One region of the Streptomyces sp. NPDC030183 genome, then DNA from elsewhere that is predicted to be linked to it. Evidence: riboswitches for the same ligand, from Rfam matches in the RefSeq annotation. Region 1 holds a riboswitch; each other region holds the start of a gene.
What was found. Region 1 has a riboswitch for cobalamin ahead of ACZ4Z2_RS14490 (prenyltransferase/squalene oxidase repeat-containing protein). Riboswitches for the same ligand answer to the same signal wherever they lie in the genome.
Positions count from the first base shown of each region.

Region 1 (7,633 bases):
CGTCACCGCGCCCAACGTGAAGCCGAAGCCCGGACCGAGGACGCGCCCGCTGAGCACCATCAGGAAGAACATGGGCTCCAGCCCCGCCGTGCCCGCGCCGATCGGACGCAGCGCCGCGCCGGTCGCCGCGAGCACCCCGAGCATCGCCACCGCCTTCGCGCCCATCCCCGCCTCGGAGATCGTCGCCGCGACGACACCGACGAGCAGCACGAGCAGACCGGCGAAGAGCCAGGGGGCGTCCTGGGCGTGCGCGCTGACCTGCGAACCGGGGGACGCGAAGAAGGGCCAGGCGAAGGCGGCGGCACCGACGAGGCTGACGAGCGCGAGGGCCAGGAGGGAGCGGAGGGAGAAGGGGACGGGACGGGGGCGGGGGTGAGGGCTGGGGCCTGGGTGCGGGTGAGGGGAGGAGGCGTGGTTCATGGGCGCTCCTGCTCGGCCGTTTGCCCTGCCGTCGGCCCTGCTGTTCCCTCGGCCGTTCGCTCTGCCGTTCGCTCGGTGCTCAGGGCGTGGCTCACCTGGGTCGTCGTCAGCCACTTCTGCGGGGCCAGGATCTTTGTGACCTGCGGGGCGAAGGAGGGGGAGCCGACGACCACCTCGGCGGTCGGGCCGTCGGCGACCACCTCTCCGTCGGCGAGGATCAACACGCGGTCGGCCAGTTCGGCCGCCAGCTCCACGTCGTGCGTGGCCAGCACGATCGCGTGGCCCCCGGCGGCCAGCCCGCGCAGCGTGGAGACCAGGCGGGCCTTGGCCGCGTAGTCGAGCCCTCGGGTCGGCTCGTCGAGGAGCAGCAGCGGGGGCCGGGCCGTCAGCACGACCGCGAGGGCGAGCGCCAGCCGCTGGCCCTCCGACAGATCGCGGGGGTGCGTGGCGTCCGTCACCCCGGGCAGCAGTTCGTCCACCAGTCGACGGCACGTGCCCGGCTCGGCGCCCGCGTCCCGGTCCGCCGCCGCGCACTCGGCCGCGACCGTGTCCGCGTACAGCAGGTCCCTCGGCTCCTGCGGGACGAGACCGACCCGGCGTACGAGGTCCCGCGGCGCCGTGCGGTGCGGTCGCGCCCCGCCGACCCGCACGGAACCGGCCGCGGGGGCCACCAGGCCGACCAGTGCGGACAGGAGGGTGGACTTGCCGGCGCCGTTGCGGCCCATGAGGGCGAGGGTCTCGCCGGGGGTGAGGGTGAGGTCCACGTGGCGGAGGGCGTGGATGCCGTCGCGGTGGACCGCCAGGGAGGCGACTTCGGCGAGGGGGGTGGCTTTCGGGTGGGCCGCGGGACCGGTGGGCGGGGTGGCGGGGGCGGGGGTGGGGGCCGGTTCGCGGGAGAGGAGGCGGCGCAGTCGGGGGAAGGCGGGCGCGGGGGAGGGGGTGGGCTGGGCCGTGGTGTGCCGGGTGCGGGCGGTGTGCGGCTGGGCGGGCAGTTCCCCGCGTCCCTGGACGGTGGCGGTGCCGGGCGGGGTCTCGGGAGTGCGGGATGCCAGGCGGGCTCGTAGGGGGGCCGCCCTGCGGCGGGCGTCCCGCACCGTCAGGGGGAGCGGCGTCCAGCCGGCCAGGCGGCCCAGGGCCACCACCGGGGGGTGGACCGGGGAGACGGCCATCACCTCGGCCGGGGTGCCCAGGACGGGGCGGGCGCCCGGCGCGGGGAGCAGGACGACCCGGTCGGCGTACTGGATGACGCGTTCGAGGCGGTGCTCGGCCATCAGCACGGTCGTGCCGAGGTCGTGGACCAGGCGCTGGAGCACCGCCAGGACCTCCTCCGCCGCCGCCGGGTCCAGCGCGGAGGTCGGCTCGTCGAGGACCAGGACGGCGGGGTGCGGGGTCAGGACCGACCCGATGGCGACGCGCTGCCGCTGGCCCCCGGAGAGCGTCGCGAGGGGCCGGTCGCGGAGACCGGCGAGGCCGAGGAGGTCCAGCGTCTCCTCCACCCGTCGCCGCATCACGGGCGGCGCCAGCCCCAACGACTCCATGCCGTAAGCGAGTTCGTCCTCGACGGTGTCCGTGACGAAGTGGGCGAGCGGATCCTGCCCCACCACGCCCACCACGTCGGCGAGTTCGCGCGGCTTGTGCGTACGGGTGTCCCGCCCCGCCACCGTGACCCGCCCGCGCAGGGTGCCCCCGGTGAAGTGCGGTACGAGCCCGTTCACGGCACCCAGTACGGTCGACTTCCCCACGCCCGACGGCCCCACCAGCAGGACGAGTTCACCCTCGGGGACCTCGAAGTCCATCGCGTGCACGGTGGGTTCGGCCGCACCGTCGTACGTGACGGACACGTCCTCGAAACGGATCATGCGTTGTCCTTGTCGGGGGCGGTGTCGGGGGCGGTGTCGGGGGCGGTGTCGGGGGCGGTGTCGGTGGTGACCGGAGCCGGCGGTTGCCCGGGCACGGTGAAGGCCGGCAGCAGGCCCACCAGGACCGCGGCGGCCGGCCACAGCGGGAGGGCCGGGGCGGTCAGGGGCAGGACGGTGGGGTGCAGGGCGGCGGAGTCGTACGCCTCGCAGAGGACCAGCAGTACGGCGACGGCCACGCCCGACGCCCCCACCAGCGACGCCCGTACACCCCACGTGTCCGGCCGGTAGCGGGTGCGGGGCGAACGACGGCCGCCCAGGCGCAGGCCCGCGAGGGCGGCGGCCAGGCCGGTGAGCAGGACGGGGAGGCCGTAGGTGCCGCCGGCGGCGGTCAGGACGCCGTACGTTCCCGCGCAGACGCCGAGCAGTCCGCCGAGGGTGAGCGCGGCGGTCGTACGGCGGACGGGGGCCGGGACCTCGGCGGTGCGGCCGTAGCCACGCGAGTCCATCGCGGCGGCCAGGGCCACCGACCGTTCCAACGCGCCCTCCAGGACGGGCAGTCCGACCTGGAGCAACCCCCGCAGCCCCCGGTCCGGCCGCCCGCGCAGCCGCCGGGCGGCGCGCAGCCGCTGCACGTCCGCCACCAGGTGCGGGGCGAACGTCATCGCCACCACCACCGCCACGCCCGCCTCGTACAGCGCGCCGGGCAGTGACTTCAGCAGCCGGGCCGGGTTCGCGAGGGCGTTCGCGGCGCCCACGCAGATGAGGAGCGCGGCGAGGCGCAGACCGTCGTACAGGGCGAACAGCACGCCCTCCGCCGTCACCCGGCCGCCCAGGCGGATGCCCTGCGCCCATTCGGGGAGCGGGACTTCGGGGAGCGTGAGGAGGGTGTGCGTGCCGGGGATCGGGGAGCCGAGCACCACTGCGAAGGCCAGCCGGATGACCAACACCGCCAGACCGAGCTTCACGAACGCGGTGTAGGAGCGGGCCCAGGGGGCGTCCGTGCGGTGCGTCGCCACGACGTAGCCCGCCACGGCCATGAGGAGGGCCAGGAGAAGCGGGTTGGTGGTACGCGACGCGGCGGTACCGAGCCCCAGGGCCCAGAGCCACCAGGCGAGGGGGTGCGGGTGGTGGCCGTGGACGCTGCGGGGGGAGGGGCGTTGGGGGTGGGTGGGGTGCGGGGATCGTGTGGCTCGGGCGGTCCGCGTGGCCTGGGCGGCCGGCTTGGCTTGAGCTGCTTCCGTGACGTAGGCGGCCGGCGTGGCTCGGGCGGCCCCCGTGGCCTCAGCGGCCCGTGCGCCCTCGGCGGCGCGCGCGGCCCACCGGTGGTCCCCGCTGTCCACCGGCCCGTGGCTAGTCACGGCGGCGTCGCCTGGCCTGCCACACCGCCGCCGCCCCGAGCACCGCGACGGCGCCCGCGCCGGCGAACAGGCCGACGGAGGGCCCCTTCTCGTCGGAGGCGTCGGAGGCGTCGGAGGTGTTCGAGGCGTCGGGGCCGGTGGTGTTCGCGCCCGAGCCGGTGGTGTCGGACGACTCGTCACCGGCGACCACCTCCCCGCAGCCCTTCCGGGGGTAACCGGCGATGGAGCAGAGCAGCGCGTTCGTGTCATAGCGGAGCGGCTTCGCCACGGCGGCCAGCGCGTCGGCGGTGGTCGCGTCCGACGGCACACGCGCACAGGCGGTGCGCGGCGGCGGGGGCGTCTCACCGGCGGGGGCGTCCGCGGCCGTGCCGAAGTCGATGACGAGCGCGATCCGCTTCTGCCCGTCGCGGGCGGCCGTACCCGAGCAGATGGCGTCGAAGCGGGCGGCCCCGCGCGGCTCGGCGGCGTCGTCGGAGTCCGCGCTGACGGCGAACCGGAAGCCCTGGACGTCCCCGTCCGAGGGCCGCGCGGTCGACGGCCCCTGCGTGGCGTACACCCACCCGGAACCGTCCGCGCCTCGGTCCCAGAACGACCAGTACCGATACGCGGCGGCATGGGCCGGCCCGCCCAGCCCCACCAGCGGGAACAGGACGAGTACGACCGACGCCGGCGCGGCGGTCAGGCGCCCGGCGGGCCTCCGCGGCCGTGCCCGGGTCATGGCCGGCGCCGCTTCCGGGTGAGCCGGGTCAGTGCCGCCCCGGCGAGAGCGGCGAGGCCGAGGCCGGCGCCCAGCACCACACCGGTCGCGATGCCCCCGTCGCCCCCGTCCCCGTCGGCCGTGCCGTCGTCCGGCACGCTCCTGTAGTCGTCCACGTCCCGCGCCGGGCCGGTCTCGGCCAACTGCGCCACGAGGTCCGCGCCGCCGAAGTCGCGCGGGTCGGTGCCGGCGGCGTGCGCGGCGAGGATGAGCTGGGCGTACGCCGCGGGGCCGGACTTCGCCGCCCAGGGGCCGTAGTTCTTCTTCAACCAGGCGAGCGGCTTCCCGGTGGCCTCCGTGTCCCCGGCGGCGGCCAGCGCCACGACCGCGTCGGCGGTGTTGCCGAGGTCGGGCTGGTCGTCGGCGCCCGGGAGGACGGACTTCAGGTAGCCGTCGGAGATGAGGGCACCGGCGAGGTACAGGGCGCCGTTGTGGGCCGCGTCCTCGGGCGAGGTGCCACTGGAGCACCCGGCGGCGGCCCCGGACTCCCCGGTCGTACCAGGGCCGCCGGAGTCCCCGGAACTGCCGGCCTCCCCGGTCTTCCCGGCGTCGACGACGAACCCTTCTCCCAGGCTGCCGACCACGGCGGCGGCCGTGGCGTCCGCGTTGGCGGCGAGCCCGCCCTTCTTGTCGGGCTGGTAGGCGAAGGCCCCGCTGCCCTCGGTGCCGACGGCGCAGGGGAGCGCGAGGGCGCGCAGGGCGTCGTAAGGGGAGTGGCCGGCCCTCTTCTGCGCGCCGGGTGTCTCGCCGACGGCGGTCAGCGCGCCGATGACGACGGACGTGGAGTTCGCGTCGCTGGGCCCGCCCGCGGCGAAGCCCCAGCCCCCGTCGTCGTTCTGGTTGTCCTTCAGCCAGCCGACGGCCCGCTCGGCCTCCGCGTCGTGACCGCCGACGGCGGCGAGCGCCTGCACGGCGGCGGCGGTGCTGTTGGTGTCGACGGCCGTCTTGGCGTCGCACTTCGCGGTGGGATCGGGCCGGTACGCGGCGAACGCCCCGTTCGCGCACTGCTGGCCGAGCAGCCACTCGACGGCACCGGCGCCGGGCTTCTCGCCCACGGCGTCGAGGGCGACCAGCGTGAGCGACTGCCGCCAGACACCGTCGTACTTGGGGTCCGTCGACCCGTACAGGCCGGTGGGTATCGCCTGCGACGGCGACGCGGACGGCGCGGCGGGGGCGGTGTCGTCGGCGAGGGCGGCCGGTGCGAGACCGGTACCGAGTCCGGTGCCGACCCCGGCTGTGGCGGCCAGTACGGCGACGACCGCGGCGCTGCGGCGGACATTCATGATCGGCGGTGCCTCTCCCTGACGGGAGCCGGGCGCCACGGCGCGACGCCGGGCGGCTCGGCTCCGTATTCCTCGACGGTGCCGTACACCGGCGGACGCCGGTGACGCGAGCCGGTCACAGTTCCGCACAGGGCAGTCCGACTCGCCGATCCCTGGGGCGGCTTCGGCTCACGGTTGCGGGTCAGCGCCGGATTTGCACCGGCTTCCCCCTGTACGGGCGTGACGACCCGGCCACTCTACCTGCCGGTAGAAACCGGCCTGTGGGCCGCCCGTGCCGGGCGGTAGGTTCGGGGACATGCGAACGGGGAGACTGCTGGGCGCGGGGCGCACGGCGGACGTCTACGAGATCGAGGCCGACAGCGCATGGGTGCTGCGCCGCTACCGCGACGGCTGGGGCGACGCCATCGCCGAGGCCGAGATCATGGGGCACGTGCACGCCCACGGCTATCCCGCACCCCGCGTCCGCACGGCGACCCGTACCGACCTGGTCCTCGAACGGCTCTCGGGCCCGACCATGCTGGAGGCCATCGCCGCGGGCGCCCTCGATCCGGAGGAGGCCGGCGCCCAACTGGCCCGCCTCCTCCACGCGCTGCACGCGCTCCCGCCCCGCCGCTCCACCGACCCGGCGGCCCGAGTCCTCCACCTCGACCTGCACCCCGAGAACGTCCTCCTCACCCCCGACGGCCCCCGCGTCATCGACTGGGCCAACAGTGAGGAGGGCCCGCCCGGTCTCGACTGGGGCATGTCGGCGGTCATCCTCGCGCAGGTCGCGGCCGACACCGCCGACCCCCGCGCCTCCCTCGCCCACGCGACCCTCACCGGCCTCCTCGTTCACCAGCCGCGCAACGGCCACGTGGCCCTCAGCGGAGCCCTCACGGAGGAAGGACTGACGGAAGCGATCGCCCGCCGGGCGAAGAACCCGACGATGAGCGGGCGGGAAGTGCGGCTGCTCGACCGGGTCCGGGAGTTGATCCGTTCGGCCGGCGCTCGCTGAGGCCACGCAAAACGCCGCTCGGTTCACACTGCTGCGTACGGCGTCGCTCGGTTCACACTGCCGCGCATCCCGCCGCCAGGTTCACACCGCCACGTACGTCACCGGATCGCTCCCCGTCACCGCCTCGGCCCGGCCCAGTTTCACCAGGCGGCGTAGGTGGGCCTCCGCCTCGGCGACGGCGATGTTGCGGGAGGCGTAGGGGATCTGGGACCAGGGGCGGTTCCACTCCATGCGTTCGGCGAGTCGCCAGGGGGTGAGCGGGGTGGTGAGGAGGCCGCGCAGGTCGGTGAGGCGGGACTCGTGGTGCGCGAGCAGTTCCCGTACCCGGGCCGGGGCGTCGGTGAACGTGTACTGGTGGGCCGGGAGGACCTCGGCCGGGGACAGGCGGGCGACGCGTTCGAGGGAGTCGAGGTAGTCGCCGAGGGGGTCGGTCACCGTCGTGTCGTCGGGGTCCTCGTACAGGCCGATGTGCGGGCTGATCTCGGGGAGCAGGTGGTCGCCGGAGAACAGCCGCCCCCGGCCCGGGAGTTCGGCGGGGTGGTCCTCCTCCAGGTGCAGGCAGACATGCCCGGGGGTGTGGCCGGGCGTCCAGATCGCGCGGAGGCGGCGGCCGGGGAGGTCGAGGAGTTCGCCGGGGACGATCTCGCGGTCGGGGAGCGCGGGGGAGAGGCCCGGCAGGGTGCGGCGACCACGCGGGGCGCGCAGCGGGGCCACGTGCTCCTCGGGCGCGCCGGCCGCCGTCAACTTGGCCGCCATGTACGTGAACCAGCGCTCCGGCCGCGTCTCCCGCGTCCGCCGCACGACCGAGGCGTCCGCCGCGTGCATGGCCACCCAGGCGCCCGACGCCTCCCGCACCTTGCCCGACAGGCCGTGATGGTCCGGGTGGTGATGGGTGATCACCACGCCGATGACCTCCCCGACCGACGTACCGCACGCCGTGAGGCCCTCGCGGAGGATGTCCC
Region 1 covers NZ_JBVIBK010000010.1:153,449-161,081, forward strand. Annotated here, with positions in the region: gene ACZ4Z2_RS14470 (ECF transporter S component) at 1-420, opposite strand, end outside; gene ACZ4Z2_RS14475 (ABC transporter ATP-binding protein) at 417-2,279, opposite strand; gene ACZ4Z2_RS14480 (energy-coupling factor transporter transmembrane component T) at 2,276-3,373, opposite strand; gene ACZ4Z2_RS14485 (SCO2322 family protein) at 3,630-4,355, opposite strand; gene ACZ4Z2_RS14490 (prenyltransferase/squalene oxidase repeat-containing protein) at 4,352-5,677, opposite strand; cobalamin riboswitch at 5,804-5,928, opposite strand; gene ACZ4Z2_RS14495 (phosphotransferase) at 5,973-6,671, shown strand; gene ACZ4Z2_RS14500 (MBL fold metallo-hydrolase) at 6,753-7,633, opposite strand, start outside.

Region 2 (7,633 bases), on a different contig from region 1:
GAAGAGCAGTCCGAGCGGATACATCTGCCACGGCCGCGTGATCGACCTCGTCAGCCGGCCGAGGAACCGGTTCATGAAGCCCCGCTCGCTCAGCCGCTCCTCCAGCGCGGCCTCGTCGTAGGAGCCCGCCCGCATGGCGCGGAACACCTTCCAGATGCCCGCCATGATCACCAGGTTGACGATCGCGATGGCGTACAGGAACGTCCCGGAGACGGTGGTGCCGATCCAGCCGGCGAGGGCGTGCAGCCCCGAGTGGTCGTCGCGGGTCGGCCCGGCGAGGGCCTTGACGCCGACGGAGAGCAGGAAGGTGAGGGCGAAGACGACCGACGAGTGGCCGAGGGAGAACCAGAAGCCGACCGACAGCGGCCGGCGCCCCTCGCCCATCAGCTTGCGGGTGGTGTTGTCGATGGCCGCGATGTGGTCGGCGTCGAAGGCGTGCCGCATGCCCAGGGTGTAGGCGGTGACCCCCATGCCGACGCCGAAGGTCCTGCTGCCCACGCTGTAGTGCTCGGGGGCGACGATCACGACGAGCGTGAACCAGCCGACGAGGTGCAGTGCCAGGATGAACGCGGCCATCGCGCCGAGACCCGCCCATTCCTCGCGGGTCATCGAGGCGCGGATCCGACGCCATGAGAAGCCGCCCTCCCCGCCGGGGGCGGGGCGGGCGGCGTCGGGAACGGTGGCCATGGCACGTGCGCCTTCTGTCGACGAGCGGTCGGGCCCCCTCAGCCTTGTGCCGCTGTTTGGCAGCTGCAACTAGCTCGCAGTAAAGCTCGTGCCACGGTTCGGTCAGGTCCGGGGCCGGAGGTGTCAGGCCGCTCCGCCGCGGCGGCTTCGCCACCACCACAGGCCGCCGCCGAGCACCAGGACGGCCGCGCCGAGGCCGACGGGCACGGCCAGGGGCAGACCGTCGTCGCCGTCGGTGTCGTCCGCCGCGGGCTTCGACGACGGCGCCGGGGTGTCGGCGCTGGGCTCGGGCGAGGGAGCCGTCGTCGAGGGCTCCTCCGAAGGGCTGGGGGTGGGGCTGACGAGCTTCGCGCCGGGAGCGGCGGGCTTCAGGTCCAGACGGGGCGCGGGGTGACCGTGGCCGTGTCCGTCGCCGCCGGAGTCGTCCAGTTCGATCCAGCGGTCCACGGTGCCGTCGCTGTAGGACTGGAGGGTTTTGAACACCAGCGACTCGGCATCGGGCAGCTGACGTACGGTGACCTCGTACTCGGCGTCCTCCCCCACCGCGAGCTTCGGTCCCGACACGGTGTAACCCCGGTCGGTGACGGCGAACTTCCAGCCCTTGGGGCCCTCTTCGTAGGTGATGTCGGCGGGGGCGATGCCCTTCGGCAGGATCACCTCCAGCTTGGTGATGCCGGCTGAGGGGGACTCCGACTCGGCGGAGAAGCTCAGCTCGACGTTCTGGTCGAGGGCGCGGGCGCCCTCCGCCTCGACCTCCGCGTGGGCGGCGGCCGGTGCCGCGGTGGCGACGGCGAACGCGACCGCCGTCGCGGTGAGGACGCCGAGACGGCGCGTGGTGCGTGCCAGGGTCGGGCGGTGCACAGCTGACTCCCTTGTGCCGAAGGTGTGAAGCCTGCATTCAAGCGCAGGGCCGCGCCCCGGCCAACGGCGGCCCGCGGTGCCGCAACGGCCGCCGGAGCGGCGGATCCGTCGTACCGGGCAGGGGCGTTGGGCCCTGTCCGCGCCGTGCGCCGCATGCGACGGGTGTGACGTGCGCCGGGGTGTGTGCTGTTCACCACCGCCTTCACGCCCCCGTCTGCGCTTGTCAGCGCCCTTGTGCGGGCACTACTGTCACCACGCCTTGGTGAACGGGAAATCCGGTGTGATGCCGGTGCGGCCCTCGCCACTGTGATCGGGAAGTCCGGCTCCAGTCCTCGCGGACAGCCACTGGGTCCTTGTGACCCGGGAAGGCGGAGCACGGGCGGTGGTACCCGTCAGCCAGGAGACCGGCCAAGGCACGTCAACCATCCACGAGGTGCTGGAGAGGGTCTGCTGAGCCATGCACATAGCCGAGGGTTTCCTTCCTCCGGCGCACGCGATCGCCTGGGGTGTCGCGTCCGCGCCGTTCGTCGTCCACGGAGTCCGGTCACTCACCCGTGAGGTCAGGGAGCATCCCGAGAGCACGCTGCTGCTCGGTGCCTCGGGGGCCTTCACCTTCGTCCTGTCCGCGCTGAAGCTGCCGTCGGTCACCGGGAGTTGCTCCCACCCCACCGGCACGGGACTCGGCGCCATCCTGTTCCGGCCGCCGATCATGGCGGTGCTCGGCACCATCACCCTGCTCTTCCAGGCCCTGCTGCTCGCCCACGGCGGCCTGACCACGCTCGGCGCGAACGTCTTCTCCATGGCGATCGTCGGCCCCTGGGTCGGATACGCCGTCTACAAGGTGCTGCGGCGCTACGACGTGCCGCTGATGGTCGCGGTGTTCTCCGGCGCGTTCTTCGCGGACCTGTCCACCTACTGCGTCACCAGCGTCCAGCTCGCCCTCGCGTTCCCCGACCCGAGCAGCGGGTTCCTGGGCGCGCTCGGCAAGTTCGGTTCCATCTTCGCCGTCACCCAGCTCCCCCTCGCGGTGAGCGAGGGCCTGCTCACGGTCCTCGTGATGCGGCTGCTGACGCAGTCGAGCAAGGGCGAGCTGACGCGGCTCGGGGTGCTCGTGGCGGGCAAGCGGGACACGACGACCGAGGCGGTGGCGCGATGAGCCGGAACACGAAGATCAACCTGCTGCTGCTGGTGGTCGTGGCCGCGCTCGCGGTGCTGCCGCTGGCCCTCGGCCTCGGCGACCACAAGAAGGAACCGTTCACGGGGTCGGACGGGGAGGCCGAGAGCGCGATCACCGAGATCGAGCCGGACTACAAGCCGTGGTTCTCCCCCCTGTACCAGCCTCCCTCCGGTGAGATCGAGTCCGCGCTGTTCTCCCTCCAGGCCGCCCTCGGCGCGGGCGTCCTCGCCTACTACTTCGGCCTGCACCGGGGCCGCCGCCAGGGTGAGGCGCGGGCCCTGGAACGGCAGGAGGGCGCGAGGACGCCGGCCGGGTCCGGCGCGGAAGAGGTCTGACGCCACGTGCTGCCGATCGACGAGGCGGCGCACAGCAGTCGCTGGCGCCGGCGCCACCCCGTGGACAAGGCCGTGCTCGGGCTCGGTCTCACCGTGCTCGCGATCTCGCTGCCGCCCTGGCCCGGCGCGGCCCTGGTCCTGGCGACCGCGCTCGTCGTGCTGCTGGGCCCGGCGGGCGTGCCGCGTCACCGCCTGTGGCGCGCGTACCGGGTGCCGTTGGGCTTCTGTGTGACCGGCGCGCTGCCGCTGCTGGTCCAGGTCGGCGGCCCCGGCGGCCTGGTGGCCCTGGCCGAGGGCGGTCCGGTCCGTGCGGCGGAGCTGCTGCTGCGGACCTCCGCCGCCTCCCTCGGCGTCCTGCTGTTCGCCTTCACGACCCCCATGTCGGATCTGCTGCCGCGCCTGGTGCGGGCCGGGGTGCCGCCGGCGGTCGTGGACGTCGCCCTGGTGACGTACCGCATGAGCTTCCTGCTCCTGGACTCCGTGCGCCGGATCCGCGACGCGCAGGCCGCCCGGCTCGGCCACACCACGCGCGCCGCCACCTGGCGCTCCCTCGCCGGGCTCGGCGCGACGGCGTTCGTGCGGGCCTTCGACCGGGCGGCACGGCTCCAGACGGGGCTCGCCGGGCGGGGCTACGACGGGACCCTGCGCGTCCTGGTGCCCGAGGCGCGGGTCTCGATCCGCTTCACCACGGTCAGTGTGGTCCTCCTCGCGGCCGTGGCCGCTCTCACCTTCGTCCTGGAAAGGCCGCTGACATGAGCGAGCCCGTGCTGGTGGCCCTGCGGGGCGTGTCCTTCGCGTACGAGGACGGCCCGGCCGTGCTCAGCGATCTCGACTTCGAGGTCAGAGAGGGCCGCGCGCTCGCCCTGCTCGGCCGCAACGGCAGCGGCAAGACGACGCTGATGCGGCTGCTCAGCGGGGGACTGCGGCCCCGCGCGGGCGAGTTGACGGTCGAGGGGCGGGCGGTGTCGTACGACCGCAAGGGGCTGACCGGGCTGCGGACGACCGTCCAGCTGGTGGTGCAGGACCCCGACGACCAGCTCTTCGCGGCGTCGGTCGCCCAGGACGTGTCGTTCGGGCCGCTGAACCTCGGGCTGCCCGACGACCAGGTGCGGGTTCGGGTGGACGAGGCGCTCGCCGCGCTCGGTGTCTCCGCCCTGGCGGACCGGCCCACCCATCTGCTCTCCTACGGCCAGCGCAAGCGGACCGCGATCGCCGGGGCGGTGGCGATGCGGCCCCGGGTGCTGATCCTCGACGAGCCGACCGCGGGCCTCGACCCGGACGGTCAGGAACGGCTGCTCGCCACGCTGGACGGGCTCCGCCGGTCCGGTACGACCGTGGTGATGGCCACCCACGACGTCGATCTGGCGCTGCGCTGGGCCGACGACGCGGCGCTGCTCACCCCGTCCGGCGCGCGGACGGGCCCGGTGGCCGCGATGCTGGCCCGCACGGACCTCCTCGAACAGGCGGGGCTACGGCTCCCCTGGGGCATCGCGGTCACCCGGCTCCTGCGCAAGCAGGGGCTGTTGACCGAGGGGGCGCCCGGTCCGCGCACCCCGGAGGAGCTGGCCGCGTCGGCGGGCACCGCTCCCCCGGTACCGGCCGACGGCTGACCCGGACCGGTAGGGCTCGGGGCGAGTCCGGCGCCGGTGGGCCTTGGTGGGCGGGGCGACCCTCACGACGGCTCCTTCGGCGGGAGGGCTCCTTCCGGGGACGGGTCCGGGGAGATGTCCGGGAACGTCGTCCGGGAGGCGGGCACCGGGGCGTCCCCGGCGAGCAGTCCTTCCGTACGCAGGTCGTCCCAGAGGGCGGCGGGGACGGGGGCCCGCAGTTGCTCCACGGTGTCGCGCACCTCATGGGGGGAGCGGGCGCCGGTGAGGACGCCGGCGACCGCCGGATGGCCGAGCGGGAAGCGGAGAGCGGCGGCGCGCAAGGTCACGCCGTGGCGTTCGGTGACCGCCTTGAGCCGGCGGGCTCGGTCGAGGACGGCCTGCGGCGCCGGCGCGTAGTCGTAGGTGGCGCCCGGCCTGGGGTCGGTGAGCAGGCCGGAGTTGAAGACGCCGCCGATGAGGACGCTTCTGCCGCGCGCGGCGGCCTCGGGGAGCAGGTCGGTGAGGCCCTGCTGGTCGAGGAGGGTGTAGCGGCCCGCCAGGAGGACGACGTCGATGTCCGTCTCGCGCAGGAAGCGGGCGGGCAGCGCGGACTGGTTCATGCCGACGCCGATCGCGCCGACGACGCCTTCGGCGCGGAGCCGTTCCAGTGCCGGGTACGCCTGGTCGAGGGCCTGCTCGGCGTGGTCGTCGGGGTCGTGCAGAAGGACGATGTCCACCCGGTCCAGGCCGAGGCGGTCCAGGCTGGCTTCGAGGGAGCGGCGGACGCCGTCGGCACTGAAGTCCCAGACGCGGCGCAGGGTCGCGGGGACGGCGAAGCCGTTGGCCAGGTCGTCACCGGCGCCGTCGCCGTCGGCGGGCACGAGCAGCCGGCCGACCTTGGTGGAGACGGTGTAGGTGTCCCGGGGGCGGTCGCGCAGAGCCTTGCCGAGGCGGCGTTCGGACAGGCCGAGGCCGTAGTGGGGTGCCGTGTCGAAGGTGCGGATCCCGGCGTCCCAGGCGGCGTCGATCGCGGCGGCGGCCTCCTCGTCGGTCACGGGCCGGTAGAGGTTCCCGATGCCCGCGGCACCGTAGGCCAGTTCGGTGACCTCGACCCGGGTGCGGCCGAGGGTGCTGGTTCTCATGAGGCCGCCGGCCGGAGGCGGAGTCCCTGCATGCCGCCGTCGACGGCGAGGGAGGTGCCGGTGACGGAGGCGGCGGCGGGGCTCGCCAGATAGGCGATGGCGGCGGCGACCTCGTCCGGGGTGACCAGGCGTCCCATGGGCTGGCGGGCGTTGAGCGCGGCGCGCTCGGCCTCGGGGTCGTCGGCGGCGTCGAGGAGCCGGCCGACCCAGGGGGTGTCGGCGGTGCCGGGGTTGACACAGTTGACGCGGATGCCCTCGCGGACGTGGTCGGCGGCCATGGCGAGGGTCAGTGAGAGGACCGCCCCCTTGCTGGCGCAGTACAGGGCGCGCTGCGGCAGTCCGGCGGTGGCGCCGATCGAGCAGGTGTTCACGATGGCCGCGTGGTCGGACCTCCGCAGGTGCGGCAGGGCGGCGCGGCTCGTGCGGACGATGCCGAGGACGTTGACGTCGAGGACCTGGTGCCACTGTTCGTCGGGGTTGTCCTCGACGGTGCCGATGGCGCCGATGCCGGCGTTGTTGACGAGGATGTCCAGTCCGCCGAGTCGTTCGACGGCGTCGCCCACGGTGGCCCGTACGGAGGCGTCGTCGGTGACGTCCGTCTTGAAGCCCAGCAGGGGGTCCGTGGCGCCGGCGGGGTTCAGGTCGAACACGGCGACGCCGGCGCCCCGTGCGGCCAGCAGTCGTGCCGTGGCCAGTCCGATACCGGACGCGCCACCGGTGACGATCGCGCGCAGCCCTGTCAGATCCGTCATGCGACTTTCTCCCGTCCAGCGAGGTCGGCGGCCCAGAACGTGCCGTCGGGGTAACGGTATTCGGCGAGCGACCCGGGCCGCATGGTGGCCGAGAAGCCGGGCTCGAGCGGTGCGCGGTAGCGGCCCCCGCGCAGCACGACCGGGCCGGTGCAGTGCTCATGGAGGTGGTCGACGTACTCGATGGCCCGGTCGTCGGCCGTGCCGGAGAGGGCGGGGTAGTCGAACATCGCCGGATGCCGGACCAGTTCGCACAGGCCGACGCCGCCGGCGTGCGGGCGGACCGGTACGCCGAACTTCGCGGCGAGCAGCAGGACGGCGAGGTTCTCGTCGACGCCGCCGACGCGGGCCGCGTCGATCTGGAGGACGTCGATGGCGCCCGTCTGGAGGAGCTGCTTGAACACGACGCGGTTCTGGACGTGTTCGCCGGTGGCGACCTTCACCGGGGCGACGCCCGCGCGGACGGCGGCGTGGCCGAGGATGTCGTCGGGGCTGGTGGGTTCCTCGATCCGGTACGGGGCGGACTCGGCGAGCCCGGTCCTGCCCTCGCGGAGCATACGGAGGGCTTCCTCGGGAGTGAGGGCGTCGGCGATGTAGCGGAAGTCCACCTGGGAGGCCAGCCACTCGGGGTCGGCGTGGGCGAGCAGCCGCCACAGCGGCTCGCCCTTCCGTTTGGCGGCCAGGTCCCACACGGCGTTGACGACGGCGCCGATCGCCATGTGCGTCACGCCCTTCTCGGGGCCGGGCCGGCGCAGTTGGCCGTCGCCGCTCAGGTCGCGGCCGAGCGAGCCGGGGTCGGCGCACAGCTCGTCGACCGCGCGACCCAGGACGTGGGGGCGCAGGGCGCCGATGGCGGCGACCTGCACATCGTTGCCGCGGCCGATGGTGAAGGTGAAGCCGTGGCCTTCGAGTCCGTCGTCGGCGTCGGTGCGCAGCACCACGTAGGCGGCGGAGTAGTCGGGATCCGGGTTCATGGCGTCCGGCCCGTCCAGCTCCCGTGAGGTGGGGAACCGGATCTCGAAGGTGTCGACCGCGATGATCCGGGCACGGGTCGCCGGTCTCGGATCCGTCGGGTTCACCGGGCAGCTCCCTT
Region 2 covers NZ_JBVIBK010000024.1:114,418-122,050, forward strand. Annotated here, with positions in the region: gene nicT (Nickel transporter NicT) at 1-687, opposite strand, end outside; gene ACZ4Z2_RS27490 (DUF1775 domain-containing protein) at 811-1,548, opposite strand; cobalamin riboswitch at 1,792-1,975, shown strand; gene ACZ4Z2_RS27495 (energy-coupling factor ABC transporter permease) at 2,006-2,704, shown strand; gene ACZ4Z2_RS27500 (energy-coupling factor ABC transporter substrate-binding protein) at 2,701-3,060, shown strand; gene cbiQ (cobalt ECF transporter T component CbiQ) at 3,067-3,816, shown strand; gene ACZ4Z2_RS27510 (energy-coupling factor ABC transporter ATP-binding protein) at 3,813-4,670, shown strand; gene ACZ4Z2_RS27515 (aldo/keto reductase) at 4,733-5,791, opposite strand; gene ACZ4Z2_RS27520 (SDR family NAD(P)-dependent oxidoreductase) at 5,788-6,543, opposite strand; gene ACZ4Z2_RS27525 (enolase C-terminal domain-like protein) at 6,540-7,619, opposite strand.
Region 2: it holds a riboswitch for cobalamin, as region 1 does, so the genes downstream of both, ACZ4Z2_RS27495 (energy-coupling factor ABC transporter permease) here and ACZ4Z2_RS14490 (prenyltransferase/squalene oxidase repeat-containing protein) in region 1, are expected to answer to the same signal.

Region 3 (7,633 bases), on a different contig from region 1:
CCAGCCGGGGCGCGCGCTGTCGCCGTGCACCTCGACGAGACCGGCCAGGCGTGCCGTGTCCCAGTCGTGGCGGACCTGATCCGGGGTCAGCCCGAGGTCGACGGCGGCCCGTTCGGCGGTCGCCTCGGAGAGGGTGCCCTTGCCGTCGGAGCCGGCGCCCTCGCGGCCGGGGCGCAGGGCGGCGTCGGCCCAGCGGGCGACGCGGGCCGCGTCCGCCAGGACGGTGCGGGCCATCCGGGCCAGTTCCGCGGGCGGCGGGGTGCCCTCCGGGGGCCGGGGGGCCGGTCGGCGGCGCTGGGTCACTGCTGCTCGGGGAGCGGCGGCCAGGGTTCGCGGGCTGACGAGTCGGAGCCTGGAGTCGCGCGGATTACGGGACGTCACGGGGGCAGTCTTCCGGTTGACGGTCCGAAAACCCAAACGGAATGTCACAGCGGGCGACAGGGGTGGCCAACGCACGGGTCCCTCAGGGGCGTCCCACGGGTGCGTGGCGCCCTGGTTCGACGCTAAGCGGAATGGGGCGTACCTGTCTGCGGGGGGACGGGTCGGCGGGCTTCGCGGCGGTGAGCCGCGGGGATGGTGGGGGACACCCCGTCGCCTGCCCCCCGGCCCTGCAGCCGCCCCCTCCCCCGGCCCTACATCAGCGGTGTCAGGAAGCGGCGCAGGGTCTCCTCGTAGCGCGCCGGGTCGGCGTTCCACATGGCGCCGTGGGGCGCCTGGCGCACGGCGCTCAGGGTGACGCGGCCGGGGTGGTGGGCGGCGAGCCGGCGGGAGGCGTCCCAGGGGGCGACGACATCGTCCGGGCCGTGGAAGATCAGGGCCGGTACCGGGAAGCGCACGGGTTCGACCGCCTGGGCGCCGCCCAGCCCCGTGCGGCCCTGGGCGGCGCGGACGGCGAGGGGCAGCAGGGCGCCGGGGGTGCGGCGGGCGGCGGCGAGGGCGCGCAGGGTGGCCGTCCAGTCCAGGACCGGCGAGTCCAGGACGAGCCCGGCGATCCGGTCGCGCAGCCCGGAGCGCGCGGCGGCGCGGAGCACCATGGTGGCGCCGGTGGACCAGCCGTGCAGGACGACCTTCTCCGCACCGAACCGGACGGCGTGGTGGATCGCCGCGTCGACGTCGCGCCACTCGGTCTCGCCGAGGTGGCTCAGACCGTCCGGGGAGCGGGGCGCGCCGTCGTCGCCGCGGTAGGCGAGGTCGAGCACCGGGAAGCCGTGGCGGTGCAGGAACCCCATGACGTTCATGGGGTGTTCGCGGGTGGCGCCCAGTCCGTGCACGGTGATCACCCAGGTGCCGCGGTCCCCGGGGACGTACCAGGCGGGCAGGGCGCCCAGCTCGCCGGGCACCTCGACGTCGCTGTGGTCGAGGCCGAGGGCGGTGCGCGGGTCGCCGATGTGGGTGGTGGGGGTGAACCACACCTTGTCGCCCGGCTCCAGGGTGCCGTGGCTGACGCGTTCGAGGCGGCGTACGACGGTGTCGGGGGCGTGCGGGGCACCGTTCACCACGGAGCCGACGACGGCGTGGGCGGCGGTGCCGGTGAGGCCGTAGGTGCCGGGGCGCTGGGAGGCGAACGCTCTGGTCAGGGCGATCCGGCCGACGGCGGTGGAGTGCACGGTCAGCCGGGGCTCCGTGGGCAGTGGTCTGCCCGGCGGAGCCTTCAGCGCGGCGTCACTGGCCAGGCGGCCGGCGGCGACACTGGCCGCCCCGGCCGCGAACGCGACTCCGACGGCCGCGGCTGCTGCTCTCACTGCTCGCACGCGTCCAGTGTCCTGGCCGACCCCGTCCGGGGCCAGTGGGCCGACCCCGTCCGGGGCCCGTGGGCCGGGGCCCCGGACCATCGTCCGGGTGGCGGTCGGCCACCGGCTACCGCGGCTGGCCGTACCCCCGGAACCGCTCCCCCGCCTCCGCCACCTGCTCCGGTGTGAGCAGGTGGGGGGACAGGCCGGGCACCGAGGAGGCCGTCAGCCAGACCCTGCACATCCATTCGAGCTGGGCGGTGCGGTCGAACGCCTCGGAGAGGCTCTGCCCGTAGGCGATCGTGCCGTGGTTCTGGAGGAGACAGGCGGTGCGCCCCGCCAAGGCGCGCAGCATGTTCTCGGCCAGCTCGGGGGTGCCGTAGGTCGCGTAGGGGGCCACGCGGACCGGTCCGCCGAGGGCGCCGGCCATGTAGTGGATCAGCGGCAGCTCGGGGACGAGCGTCGAGACGGCGGTCGCGTGGACGGCGTGGGTGTGGACCACGGCGCGGGCGTCGGTGGAGGTGTGGATCGCGAGGTGCATCGGCAGTTCGCTGGTCGGCCGGAGGGTGCCGAGGGTCTGGCGGCCCGCGAGGTCGACGCCGGTCACGTCGTCCGGGGTGAGGCGGTCGTACGGGACGCCCGTCGGCGTGACCAGCACGGTGTCGCCGACGCGTACGGAGACGTTGCCGGAGGTGCCGACCACCAGACCGTCGGCCACTGTCCGGCGGGCCGTGGCGACGAGTTCCTCCCAGGCCCCCGCCACGTCGTCGGGGACCGCCCCGGGCGGGGTGTCCCGCGTCTGCCGTGCGTCCCCGCCCGCGCCCCGCGGGTCCCCTGCGTTCCGCCGCTGCTCAACCATGCGGCGATCCTGCCAGGAGGCCGCCGGGTGACCGGAATCCGTCGCACGGCTCCACGGCCCGACCGGGGAAGTTCGCCCGGCGCCGACGGGGCCCAGGCGCGGGTCACGCACGGAGGCCGAAGCTCCGTTTCAGTTCGAGGACATCGGGGAAGGCGCGCCCGCGGATCGGCGGAGGGCGCCCCCGTGGACACAAGCGGAACCAGGGCGGCCCGATCGCTACACCCTCCGGTACGCCTCAGTTCATCTTCCGTTCACCCAGGTTGCCTACGGTCCAGATGCCACTGACATCCAAAAGAAGCTCGGGTAAATGGAAAACTTCTCGCTGATCCTCGCGATCGTGGTCATCACCGCGCTCGTGTTCGATTTTACGAACGGTTTCCACGACACCGCCAACGCGATGGCCACCACCATCTCGACCGGCGCCATGAAGCCCAAGGTCGCGGTGGCCATGTCCGCCGTGCTCAACCTTGTCGGCGCGTTCCTTTCCATCGAGGTCGCCAACACCATCTCCAAGGGACTCGTCGACGAGTCCGGCATCCAGCCAGAGGTCATCTTCGCGGCGCTCGTCGGCGCCATCCTCTGGAACCTGCTGACCTGGCTGGTGGGACTCCCCTCCAGTTCCTCGCACGCCCTGATGGGCGGCCTGATCGGCGCCACCATCGCCTCGGTCGGCACCGGCGCCGTGCACGGGGACGTGCTCGTCACCAAGGTGCTGATCCCCGCCGTCGCGGCCCCGCTGGTCGCCGGCGTCGCGGCGATGTTCGCCACGCGGCTGACGTACAGGCTCGGGCAGCACACGAGCGAGAAGGCCGCCGGCAAGGGCTACCGCGCCGGTCAGATCGCCTCCGCCGGTCTGGTCTCGCTGGCCCACGGCACGAACGACGCCCAGAAGACGATGGGCATCATCACCCTGGCCCTGGTCGCCGGCGGCGCTCTCGCGCCGGACTCCGACCCGCCGGTCTGGGTCATCGTCTCCGCGGGCATGGCCATCGCCCTCGGCACCTACCTGGGCGGCTGGCGCATCATCCGCACCATGGGCAAGGGCCTGACCGACCTCCAGCCGCAGCAGGGCTTCGCCGCCCAGACCAGCGCGGCGACGGTCATCCTGGCCTCCTCGCACCTGGGCTTCTCCCTGTCCACCACGCACTCGGTCTCCGGCGCGGTCATGGGCGCGGGCCTGGGCCGCAAGGGCGGTGTGGTGCGCTGGTCCACCGCCACCCGGATGTTCGTGGCCTGGGGTCTGACCCTGCCGGCCGCGGCGCTCGTCGCCGCGCTCGCCGAGTGGGTGACGTCCCACGGCACCTGGGGCACGGCTCTCGTCGCGGTCTTCCTCGTCGCCTCCAGCGCCGCGATCTGGGTGATCTCGCGCCGTGAGGTGGTCGACCACACCAATGTGAACGACACCGAGGAGCCCCCCGGTGTGGTGACCACGGCCATCGCCGCGGTGACCCCGCCGCCGACCGCCGCCGTGGCCGAGGAACTCGCGGCGACGATCCCGGCCCCCGCGGCCGCGACCGCCGGCGCCGAGGCCCCGGCCGGCCCCTCCGCCCCCACACCGGCCGTCTGAGCCCCGCGCCCCTAGGAAGACACCACCATGCACATCGACTGGGCAGCACTCGGCTCCGTCTTCGGAGTCAGCCTCGTGGTCACCGTGGCCCTCGTCGGCCTGTTCACCCTGGGGATCGTCGGCCTCTCCAAGCGGGAGACGGCGACCGCCTCCGGCGGCTCGGCCGCCCTCGCCACGACAGCGGCGTACGCCTGCTTCGCGGCGTGCGCGGCGGCGGTGGGCTACGGGATCTACCTGATCATGGCCTGAGATCACACCCGCCCCACGGCCCGGGACCGCAGCCACTGAGGTCCCGGCCCCGTAGGACACCCGTCCCGCCCACGGTGGGACACCGCGACGAACCCCTTGTGCCTGTCACCCCGGCGCAGGGGGTTCGTCGTCGTTCACGGCGTCCGGTGACCGGGGTTCGGGCCCCACCACAGGCCCGCTCCCGTGGCGACGAGGGTCGTCACCGCCATCCAGACGACGGCCCGCGCCTCCGCCGCCGGCACCCACAGCGAGGCCAGGGCGCCGACGCCGACGGCGAACACCCCCGCCACCGTGCTGAACAGCACCAGCGGGGCGGCGGCCGTCACCCGCGTCCGCCGGTCCCACGACGCCCCCGTGCGGGTCCGCGCGACCGTCTCGGTCCGGTCTTCCATCGTGCGCACCTCCCGTCCCCGGACGGGCCTTCACGAGCCGTCCGCTCCCGGGTCCCGAGCTCCGCCAGAAAACCACAGCACGCCGTGTGACGGAAGAAGAACAGAGCGTTCTGACACCTGTTCGAGCACGCACCGGGGCGGGCGCCGGGAAAGGGCACGGAAAGTGCCGCTTCGGGCGACTGACGGCATTTCAGCGATGTGGGGCTCAGCACACCGCTGCGCCGCAGGTCAACAGCAAGTTGACGGGTCTTCCGGGGCCGTGGTGGACTGCCGGGGCCATCTACGACGGCAGGAGAGGAAGCCGGTGCGAGTCCGGCGCGGTCCCGCCACTGTCACCGGGGAAGAACCTTCCCCGGGAGCCAGGAACTCTCGTCGTCGGTCTCGTCGAACCAGGGCGTGGACACCCTGAGTGAGGACATGAAGCCATGCGCGGCTGCCGCTTGAGATTCAGCACCCGGTCCTTGCCCGACCCCGCGATCGGCTGAACGCGTGCGTGCCGATCGCGTCTTCGCGTACGGCGCCACCGCCGGGCTCCTCGGTGACCTGCTGCTCGGCGATCCCCGCCGGGGGCATCCCGTCGCCGTGTTCGGGCGGGCCGCGGGCGCCGTGGAGCGGGTGTTGTGGCGGGACCACCGGGGGTGGGGCGCGCTGCACACCGTGGTGTGCGCCGGAGGCGCCGTGGCGCTGGGGGCGGTGGCCGCCGCCGCGGCACGGCCGTCCCGCGCCGCGTCCGTCGCGCTGACCGGCGCGGCCACCTGGGCCGTCGTCGGGGGCACCTCCCTCGCCCGGGAGGCCCGTGCCGTCGGGCGGGCGCTGGAGGACGGGGACGTCGAGGCCGCGCGGGCCCGGCTGCCGCATCTGTGCGGACGGGACCCGCAGGCACTGGACGCGGACGGGATCGCCCGGGCCGTCGTCGAGTCCGTCGCCGAGAACACCTCGGACGCCGTCGTCGGGGCGCTGGTGTGGGGGGCGTTGGGCGGTGTGCCCGGACTCGTCGGGTTCCGGGCCGTCAACACGCTGGACGCCATGGTCGGGCACAAGTCGCCGCGTCACCGGCGGTACGGGTGGGCGTCCGCCCGCCTCGACGACGTGGCGGGGTGGCCGGGAGCCCGGCTCACCGCCCTGCTGGCCGCCGCGGCCGGCGGGGACGCCCGGGGCGCCGTACGGGCGTGGCGGGCGGACGCGCGGAAGCATCCGAGCCCCAACGCGGGGCCGGTGGAGGCGTCGTTCGCCGGGGCGCTCGGCGTCCGGCTGGGAGGCACCTTGTCGTACGGGGGGCGGGTCGAGCACCGGCCCGTGCTGAACACGGAGGGGCGGGCCGTCACCGTGGGGGACATCGAGCGGGCCGTGCGGCTGTCGCGGCGCGTGGGCTGGCTCGCGCTCGGCGTCAGCGCGGGCGCGTCACTGCTGCGGGGCCGCGTCGCGCGGGGCCCGGCACGGGAGTTCACGAAGGGCCGCTCCCGGCGGTCGAAGGGGGCGTCATGACGGGCGGGGGGCTGTTGGTCGCCGGCACCACCTCCGACGCGGGCAAGAGCGTCGTGACGGCCGGGATCTGCCGGTGGCTGGTGCGGCAGGGCGTCAAGGTGGCGCCGTTCAAGGCGCAGAACATGTCGCTCAACTCGTTCGTGACGCGGGAGGGCGCCGAGATCGGTCGGGCCCAGGCCATGCAGGCGCAGGCCTGCCGGGTGGAGCCGACGGCGCTGATGAACCCGGTGCTGCTCAAGCCCGGTGGGGAGCAGAGCAGTCAGGTCGTGCTGCTCGGCAAGCCGGTCGGGGAGTTGAGCGCGCGGGGCTACCACGGGGGACGGCAGCAGCGGCTGCTGGGGACCGTGCTCGACTGTCTCGCCGAGTTGCGGGGCACGTATGACGCGGTGATCTGTGAAGGGGCCGGGAGTCCCGCCGAGATCAATCTCCGGCGGACCGACATCGTCAACATGGGGATCGCCCGCAACGCCGGGCTCCCCGTGCTCGTCGTCGGCGACATCGACCGCGGGGGCGTGTTCGCCTCGTTCTTCGGGACGGTGGCGCTGCTGTCGCCCGAGGATCAGGCGCACGTCGCCGGGTTCCTCGTCAACAAGTTCCGCGGGGACGTCTCCCTGCTGGAGCCGGGGCTCGACATGCTGCACGGGCTGACGGGGCGTCGGACGTACGGGGTGCTGCCGTTCCGGCACGGCCTCGGCATCGACGAGGAGGACGGACTGAGGGTGTCCCTGCGTGGGACGGTCCGCGAGTCGAACGTGTCGCCGCCCGTCGGGGAGGACGTGCTGCGGGTCGCCGTCTGCGCGATTCCCCTCATGTCGAACTTCACCGACGTGGACGCGCTCGCCGCCGAACCCGGTGTCGTGGTGCGGTTCGTGGACCGGCCCGAGGAGCTGGCCGACGCGGACCTCGTCGTCGTCCCCGGAACCCGGGGCACCGTGCGGGCGCTGGACTGGCTGCGCGAGCGGGGCCTCGCCGACGCGCTGCGCGCCAGGGCCGCCCACCACCGGCCCGTGCTCGGCATCTGCGGCGGCTTCCAGGTCCTCGGCGAGCACATCGAGGACGACGTCGAGAGCCGCCGGGGACAGGTGGACGGGCTCGGCATCCTGCCCGTACGGGTGCGGTTCGCGCGGGAGAAGACCCTCACCCGGCCGGAGGGCGAGGCCCTCGGGGAGCACGTCACGGGGTACGAGATCCATCACGGGGTCGCCCAGGTCGCCGGGGGCGAACCCTTCCTGGACGGGTGCCGGGTCGGTCAGACCTGGGGCACGCACTGGCACGGGTCGCTGGAGTCGGACGGCTTCCGGCGGGCCTTTCTGCGCGAGGTGGCGGCCGCCGCGGGCCGTCGTTTCGTGCC
Region 3 covers NZ_JBVIBK010000033.1:51,192-58,824, forward strand. Annotated here, with positions in the region: gene ACZ4Z2_RS32005 (hypothetical protein) at 1-381, opposite strand, end outside; gene ACZ4Z2_RS32010 (alpha/beta hydrolase family protein) at 633-1,751, opposite strand; gene ACZ4Z2_RS32015 (class II aldolase/adducin family protein) at 1,858-2,589, opposite strand; gene ACZ4Z2_RS32020 (inorganic phosphate transporter) at 2,897-4,156, shown strand; gene ACZ4Z2_RS32025 (hypothetical protein) at 4,184-4,405, shown strand; gene ACZ4Z2_RS32030 (hypothetical protein) at 4,540-4,797, opposite strand; cobalamin riboswitch at 5,044-5,185, shown strand; gene ACZ4Z2_RS32035 (cobalamin biosynthesis protein) at 5,287-6,282, shown strand; gene ACZ4Z2_RS32040 (cobyric acid synthase) at 6,279-7,633, shown strand, end outside.
Region 3: it holds a riboswitch for cobalamin, as region 1 does, so the genes downstream of both, ACZ4Z2_RS32035 (cobalamin biosynthesis protein) here and ACZ4Z2_RS14490 (prenyltransferase/squalene oxidase repeat-containing protein) in region 1, are expected to answer to the same signal.